2 regions of the Ectopseudomonas hydrolytica genome follow, and region 1 is predicted to be linked to the other one. Evidence: riboswitches for the same ligand, from Rfam matches in the RefSeq annotation. Region 1 holds a riboswitch; the other holds the start of a gene.

Region 1 (3,782 bases):
CCTTGCAGGCGCGCCTGGTTGACGTTCATCGGCGTGCTGAAGAAGGTTACCGGGTCGCTGACCACGGTGATCAGGTCTTCGACCTCGGTGCGGTAGGCCGACACGCTCCAGCGGGTACTCAGGTGATCGCCGCGCAATTGCGCCTCGTAGGTTTTCGAGCGCTCGGGCGCGAGGTTCGGATTGCCGCCATAGAAGGCGCTGGTGGGGTAGTACAGATCGTTGAAGGTGGGGGCGTGAAAACCCTCGCCATAGCTCAGCAGTAGTTCCAGTCGTTCGGCCAAGTCCAGGCTCAGTGCCGCGTTCCAGGTGTTCTCGCTGCCGAATTGCTCGTTCTTGTCGTGGCGTAGGCCCAGCTCGGTAGCGAAACCGTCGCCGCGATGGCGGTGCTGGACGAAGGCGGCTTGATTCCAGCGCTCGCTCTGGCTGAAGTCGCTGTCCGTGCTCAAACGGTCCTCGAACCAGTCGAGGCCCAGCAGCAGCTGGTTGGCCTCGTCCAGACGCAAGGTATTGAGCCAGGCGGCGCTGTCGCGGTAGGTGTTGAAGCTGTAGTTATTGTCGGCGTTCAGCGGGTCGCGGTTGTCGCTCTTGTCCTCGCTATGGCCGAGTTCCAGGCGGCTGCTCCAGCGCTCGGCGAGCTGCGCTTCGAGATGCGCAGCAGCAGTGGAAACGCTGAAGCGCTCGCTGGGGTTGCCCGGCGCGAAGCTGAACAGATCGTCGTATTCGCTCTCGCCGCGCTGGTCTACCAGGCTTAGGCCGCCCTTGAGGCGCTCGCTGAAGCGATGTTCCAGGCTCAGATTGAATGACTTGCGGCGCAGACCGTCGTGGTCGCCGTCGTTGCCACGGGCATCCTGCGAGCGGTCGAAGCCGGCACGTTCGGCCAGACTGGCGCCGAGATCGAAGCGGGTGTGCTGATCGCCGCCGGACAGACCCAGGCTGCGTTCGAAACTCTGCTGACTGCCGGCGGCCAGGCGCAGCCGCGGCTGCAGACCGGCTTCGCCCTGGCGGGTGAAAATCTGGATAACCCCGCCGATGGCGTCGGCGCCGTATAACGCCGAACGTGGGCCGCGTACCACCTCGATGCGCTCGATCTGCTCGGGGCTGAGGAATTCCAGGCGGGCCAGACCGCTTGCGGCGGCGTTCAGGCGCACGCCGTCGATCAGTACCAGGGTCTGGTTGGCGTTGGCACCACGCAGAAACAGGCTGGTCAGGCTGCCACGGCCGCCATTCTGCACGATGGATACGCCGGGTACGCGGCTGAGCAGATCGGGCACGCTGCTGGCCTGCAAACGCTCGATATCCGTCCGCTCGAACACTGTAGTGGCAGCAGTGGCCTGGCGCAGCGGCTCGGCCTGGCGGCCGGAGGTGATCACCAGCGGCTCGGCGGTATAGGGTTCGGCAGCCAGGGCGAAGCCGGGCAGAACGGCAATGGCCAGAGCCAGACGGGACAGTTTCATTCTTGTGATTCCTCAAAGGTCGGCAGACATTCGAGGAGGGCAGGGGGCAAGCGCGCAGGGCGGCGCTTGACGGTGCGGCCCTCCGCAACACCAGTCGCACCGCCGGGGCCGGTCTCCGGGCTCACGACCCCGGTCCGCCTTCCCGGGAATACCCAGTGGCCGTGGACAAGGTGCAGGCTGTGGCCTGCCGTCGATTACCGTTGCGGGGGCAGCGTCGGGATTGCCTGGATGGGCGCACCGACTTCCCGTTTCACGCCGCGTCAGCAGCGCACCCTGGCGGAACATGAATGGCGCGCACCTTAGTGCGCGCGAGTATGAATGACAAGCAAGGCCCGCTCATTCGGCGATGAGCGGAGCTCATGCTCAGGCCCGCAGCTGGTCGAGGCGTTCGCGCACCGCGCGTTCGATGCCGGCCTGATCAAGGCCGCATTCTGCGAGCATCTGCGCCGGCTTGGCGTGCTCGACGTAGTAATCGGGCAGGCCCAGATGCAGCAGCGGCTTGATGATGTTCTGCGCGGCGAGGAACTCGCTGACCGCGCTGCCGGCCCCGCCCATGACGGCGTTCTCTTCGATGGTCACCAGCAGCTCGTGGCTGCCGGCCAGCTCGCGCAGCAGGGCCTCGTCCAATGGTTTGACGAAGCGCATGTCGACCACGGTGGCGTTCAGCGCTTCGCCGACCTGCAGCGCTTCGGCCAGTTGCACGCCGAATACCAGCAGGGCTGCGCCCTTGCCCTGGCGTCGCACTATGGCCTTGCCGATCTCTAGCGGCTCCAGCCCGGCGTCGAGCGGCGCATTGGGGCCGCTGCCGCGCGGGTAGCGCACCGCGGCCGGGCCATCGAACAGGTAGCCGGTGGTGAGCATGCGGCGCAGTTCGTTCTCGTCGCTGGGGGTCATCACCAGCATGCCGGGGATGCAGCGCAGGTAGGAGATATCGAAGCTGCCGGCATGGGTCGGGCCGTCTTCGCCGACCAGACCGGCGCGGTCGATGGCGAACAGCACATCGAGATTCTGCACCGCGACGTCGTGGATCAGCTGGTCATAGGCGCGCTGGAGGAAGGTGGAATAGATCGCCACCACCGGCTTGACGCCGTCGCAGGCCATGCCGGCGGCCAGGGTCACGGCGTGCTGCTCGGCGATGGCGACGTCGAAGTAGCGCTCGGGGAAGCGCTCGGCGAAGGCCACCAGATCCGAGCCTTCCTTCATCGCCGGGGTGATGCCGACCAGGCGCTGATCTGCCGCGGCCATGTCGCACAGCCACTGACCGAACACGTTGGAGTATTTCGGGCCGCTCGGTTTCCTGGGCACCGCGCTGGGGGTGACTGGCTCGAGCTTGGTGATGGCGTGATAGCCGATGGGGTCGGCTTCGGCCGGGGCGAAGCCCTTGCCCTTCTTGGTCACCACATGGAGGAACTGCGGGCCGTCCAGGTCGCGCATATTGCGTAATGTCGCAAGCAGGGTGGGCAGGTCGTGGCCGTCGATGGGGCCGACGTAGTTCCAGCCCAGTTCCTCGAACAGGGTGCCGGGTACCAGCATGCCCTTGGCGTGTTCCTCGACCTTGCGTGCGATTTCCCAGGCGCCGGGCAGGCGCGAGAGGATCTTCTTGCTGCCCTCGCGCATGCTGGCGTAGGTGCGGCTGGAGATGATCTTGGCCAGGTAGTTGGACAGGCCGCCGACGTTCTTGGAGATCGACATGTCGTTGTCGTTGAGGATCACCAGCATGTTGGCGCCGACGTCGGTGGCGTGGTTGAGCGCCTCGAAGGCCATGCCGGCGGTCAGCGCGCCGTCACCGATCACCGCCACGCTCTTGCGCTTCTCGCCCTTCAGGCGAGCGGCGATGGCCATGCCCAGGGCGGCGCTGATGCTGGTGCTGGAGTGACCGACGCCGAAGGTGTCGTACTCGCTCTCGCTACGGCGCGGGAAGGCGGCCAGGCCGTCCTTCTGGCGCAGGCTGCCCATGCGCTCGCGACGGCCGGTGAGGATCTTGTGCGGGTAGGCCTGATGGCCGACGTCCCACACCAGGCGGTCATCGGGGGTGTCGAAGACGTAGTGCAGGGCGATGGTCAGCTCGATGACGCCGAGGCCGGCACCGAAGTGCCCGCCGCTCTGGCCGACGCTGTAGAGCAGGTACTGGCGCAGTTCATCGGCGAGGGTTTCCAGGTCCGCTTCGGCCAGGCGGCGCAGTTCGTCGGGCGTGTTGGCGCTGTCGAGCAGCGGCGTCAACGGGCGCTCGCGGGGGATCTCGTGGAAAGTGGTCGGCATCAGGCGAATCGTTATAGGCGTAAAAGATGCGGCAGTTTACCTGATGCCAGGAAAACAGCCCAATCCGGT
Region 2 (3,782 bases), 730 kb from region 1:
CCGCGTGCGCGTCGGCGGCTTTGGCGGTGCCGAAGGCCTGGCGGCCTTTATCGCCGAAGAAGACATCGAGCTGCTGCTGGATCTGACCCACCCCTATGCCGCGCAGATCAGCCATAACGCCGCCCGCGCCGCCGAGACTGCTGGTGTGCCCTGCTGGGCCCTGCGCCGCCCCGGCTGGCAGCCGGGCGCAGGCGACGACTGGCGCGAGGTGGATGGCTGGGATGAACTGACCCGCGCGCTGACGCCGTTCCAGCGGCCGTTCTTCACCTCCGGTCGCGAGCCGCTGGCGCATCTGCACGAGATACCCGAGCACCAGCACTGGACGGTGCGCTGCCTGCAGGCCGAACCGGCGCCGCCGCGTGCCGAGATCATCGGCGCGCGCGGGCCGTTCTCTTTGGACGAGGAACGTGCGCTGTTCGCCCGTATCCGCTGCGATGTGCTGGTAAGCAAGAACAGCGGCAGCGCCTCCACCGAGCCCAAGCTGCAGGTCGCCCGCGAACGGGGCCTGCCGGTGCTGCTATTGCGCCGCCCGCAGTTGCCGGCTGTAACGCGCCAGTTCGAGGAGCTGGACGCTCTCTACGAGGCGCTGTCCTTGTAGGGCGGGTGAAACCCGCCAATGCCGGCCTGGCGGGTTGCACCCGCCCTACGCTTGCTGCGCCTGCGCTGATTCCGTAGGGTGCGCCGCGCGCACCGGGGCTTCTAGCACCTGCCGGATTGCCTCCGGACCACGACGCGCTGCTAGACTGCCGGCCCGTTCTGGAGACCGTCATGAGCCAAGCCCCCTACGCCCGCGTTCTGTTCATCGGCCCCGGCCTTGGTCGTGGTGCCTCGGCCGAGCGTCTGCAGCGGCGCGTCGAAGCACTGCTGGGCGAGGCGCATCTGCATGACAGCGAGCAGGACGGCTGCTGGCAGGCCATCGCTGCGGCGCCGCGACCGCTGCTGGTGGTGGATCTGGAGCCGCGCGCCGATGCTGCGCACCGTGACTGGCTGCGCGAACGCATCGCCGAGCGCGGCGATGGGGCGGGCGTGTTCGTGGTCTGCGCGGCGCTGGAGGATGCCTGGCTCGATGGCCTCGCTGCGCTGCTGGCGCGTCGTGAGGCGCACCTGCCCTGCAGCGACGTGCCGCCGGTGCCGGCGCAGCACGCCTGGTCGCAGATCCCACCACATGCGCAGCGCCTGCTGCTGTGCAACGGCCCGCGCTGCACGCGCAAGGGCGCGCTGGGCCTGTGGAAAACCCTGCGTCAGCGGCTCAAGGCCGCCGGCAAGCTGGAGTGCGACGGCGGTGTGCATATCACCCGCAGCCAGTGCCAGTTCCCCTGCGACCTGGGCCCGACCGCGAGTCTTTATCCACAGGGCGAGTGGTACGGCATCAGGGACGAGGCGGCGGTGATCCGCCTGGTCGATGAGCGTCTGGTGGCGGGCAGGGCGCTGCCGGAGCTGCGCATCGATGAGCCGGGCGGCGCCGGCGAGACAGGCACGAACCCGCGTCCTTGAAGCCTCGCGCCTTGACTTGAGCGGGTGTGGGTGGTCATATCCGCCCCGCTTCAGGTGTCTCACGCCGCCGCGCGTGAGGTGAAACGGGAAGTCGGTTGAAGTCCGACGCTGCCCCCGCAACGGTAAGCGAGCGACCGCATCGATACGCCACTGTGCGCCACGCGCATGGGAAGGCGATGCGTTCATGACCCTCGCAAGCCCGGAGACCGGCCTGGAGTCATTTGTCTGGCAACCCGCGGTGGGCGGGCGTTGACTCCAGTAGGGCGCCGCCGTGCCCCTGTCTGCTGTTGCGCATTTCCATCGGATTGCCGTGCCTTCCCTCTACCGATGGAACCCCTATGGCGCGCCATTTCCGCTACAAGAACCTTTTTGCCTTGCGTCCGAACGAAGGGCACGAGCCTGTCAGCTGCTGCCTGCGTAAAGCGATAATGTTATGTTATAACAATAACATTATCGCCTCAGACCGTGCCGGCGAGGAGTCGAAGCTGAACGCTTGCAACTCGCCCGCACGTGGCCTGGAGCGACTCCACGAACCCCCTCGAAGCCCCGGAATCAATTACGTGCAGCACCTTCTACGTCACTGCCCCCTGCCATTCGCGCTGCTGCTTGGCGGTGTGGCCATGGCCAGCGAATCTCCTGTCGATCTGCCCGCTGTCACGGTCCAGGCGCAAGCCGTGGAGGAGGGCGAGAGCGATCTGCATACGCCCACCACGTCCGGCTCGCGCCTGGAGCTGTCGGCGCTGCAAACCCCGGCCAGCACCAGCAGCCTGAGCGGCGCCGAGGTACGCGGGCGCAACAACCTCACGGTGCAGGACGCGGTGACCCGCACACCGGGCATTAGCAGCATCGGCTCACCCGGCAATGGCGGCACGGCGCTGTCGGCGCGTGGTTTTACCGGCCATGCGGCGACCATGCAGCTGTACGACGGCACCCGTCAGTACGTCGGTGCCGGCACCGTGACCTTCCCGGTGGACACCTGGTCGGTGGCGCGTATCGACGTGCTGCGCGGCCCGGCCTCGGTGCTCTACGGCGAGGGGGCCACCGGCGCGGTGATCAACGTGGTGCCGAAGAAGCCCTTCGCCGGCGAGATCCGCAACCAGCTGCGCCTCGGCTACGGCAGCGACGACCGCCGTCAGGCCGCGCTGGACAGCGGTGGTTCGCTGAGTGACGAATTGAGCTATCGCTTCAATGTCAACCAGCAGGCCAGCAATGGCTGGGTCGACCGGGGCGATTCGGACAGCGTCGCGCTCAGCGCCGCCCTGCGCTGGGACGCCCATGACGACCTGAGCTTCACCCTGTCCCACGACCATGGCGACCAGAGCCCGATGCGTTACCTCGGCACGCCGCTGGTGGCCGGCAAGTACCGCGAGAGCATCCGCGAGCGCAATTACAACGTCGCCGACGCGGATATCCGCTACAACGACCAGATCACCCGCCTGGTGACGGACTGGCGCATCAACGACACGCTCAGCGCCAGCAACCAGCTCTACTACATCAAGACCCAGCGCTACTGGCGCAATGCCGAGGCCTATCGCTGGCAGCCGGGTGATACGGTCGAGCGCAGCGAGTTCTACCGGATCAAGCACACCCAGGAGCAGGTCGGCGACCGCCAGACCTTCACCCTCGATCACGCCCTGTTCGGCCTCGATAGCCGCACGGTGGTCGGGGTGGATTACAACCGCATCCACTTCGCCCGCCAGCACGATTTCGCCAGCAGTTTCAGCGACAGCGTGCCGCTGGCCGGTTCCGGTGGCGGGCAGTACCAGAGCACCGATCCGCTCGGTTACGGCCCGCGCGAGCGCAACCTGGCGCGGCAATTCTCGCTGTTCGCCGAGAACCGTACCCAGCTCACCGAGCGCCTGGCGCTGGTCACCGGCGTGCGCCGCGATCAGGTGCATATCCAGCGCGACAACCTGGTGAATGGCAGCAGCGCCGATCGCAGCCTGAGCGGCGACAACTGGCGCGCTGGGCTGGTCTTTGCCCTGACCCCCGATCTGTCGCTGTACGGCCAGTACGCCACCAGCACCGAGGGCGTAAGCAACCTGCTGACGCTCAATCCGACCCAGCAGCAGTTCGACCTGAGTGAAGCCAAACAGACCGAAATCGGCCTCAAGCAGGTGTTCTGGGGCGGGCAGGGCGAGTGGACGCTGGCGGCTTATCACATCGTCAAGCAGAAGCTGCTCAGCCGCGAAACCCCGACCTCGCCCACCGAGCAGATCGGCCAGCAGTCGTCCGATGGCCTGGAAGCCACCCTGGAACTGGCGCTGGGTCGGGGCTGGCAGGTGTCG

What was found. Region 1 has a riboswitch for cobalamin ahead of L1F06_RS21215 (TonB-dependent receptor domain-containing protein). Riboswitches for the same ligand answer to the same signal wherever they lie in the genome.
Region 2: it holds a riboswitch for cobalamin, as region 1 does, so the genes downstream of both, L1F06_RS24665 (TonB-dependent receptor) here and L1F06_RS21215 (TonB-dependent receptor domain-containing protein) in region 1, are expected to answer to the same signal.

The regions. Positions count from the first base shown of each region.
Region 1 is NZ_CP099397.1:4,513,848-4,517,629, reverse strand. Features, by position in the region: gene L1F06_RS21215 (TonB-dependent receptor domain-containing protein) at 1-1,454, opposite strand, end outside; cobalamin riboswitch at 1,544-1,745, opposite strand; gene dxs (1-deoxy-D-xylulose-5-phosphate synthase) at 1,818-3,713, opposite strand.
Region 2 is NZ_CP099397.1:5,243,073-5,246,854, reverse strand. Features, by position in the region: gene L1F06_RS24675 (cobalt-precorrin-6A reductase) at 1-598, shown strand, start outside; gene L1F06_RS24670 ((2Fe-2S) ferredoxin domain-containing protein) at 769-1,494, shown strand; cobalamin riboswitch at 1,530-1,723, shown strand; gene L1F06_RS24665 (TonB-dependent receptor) at 2,115-3,782, shown strand, end outside.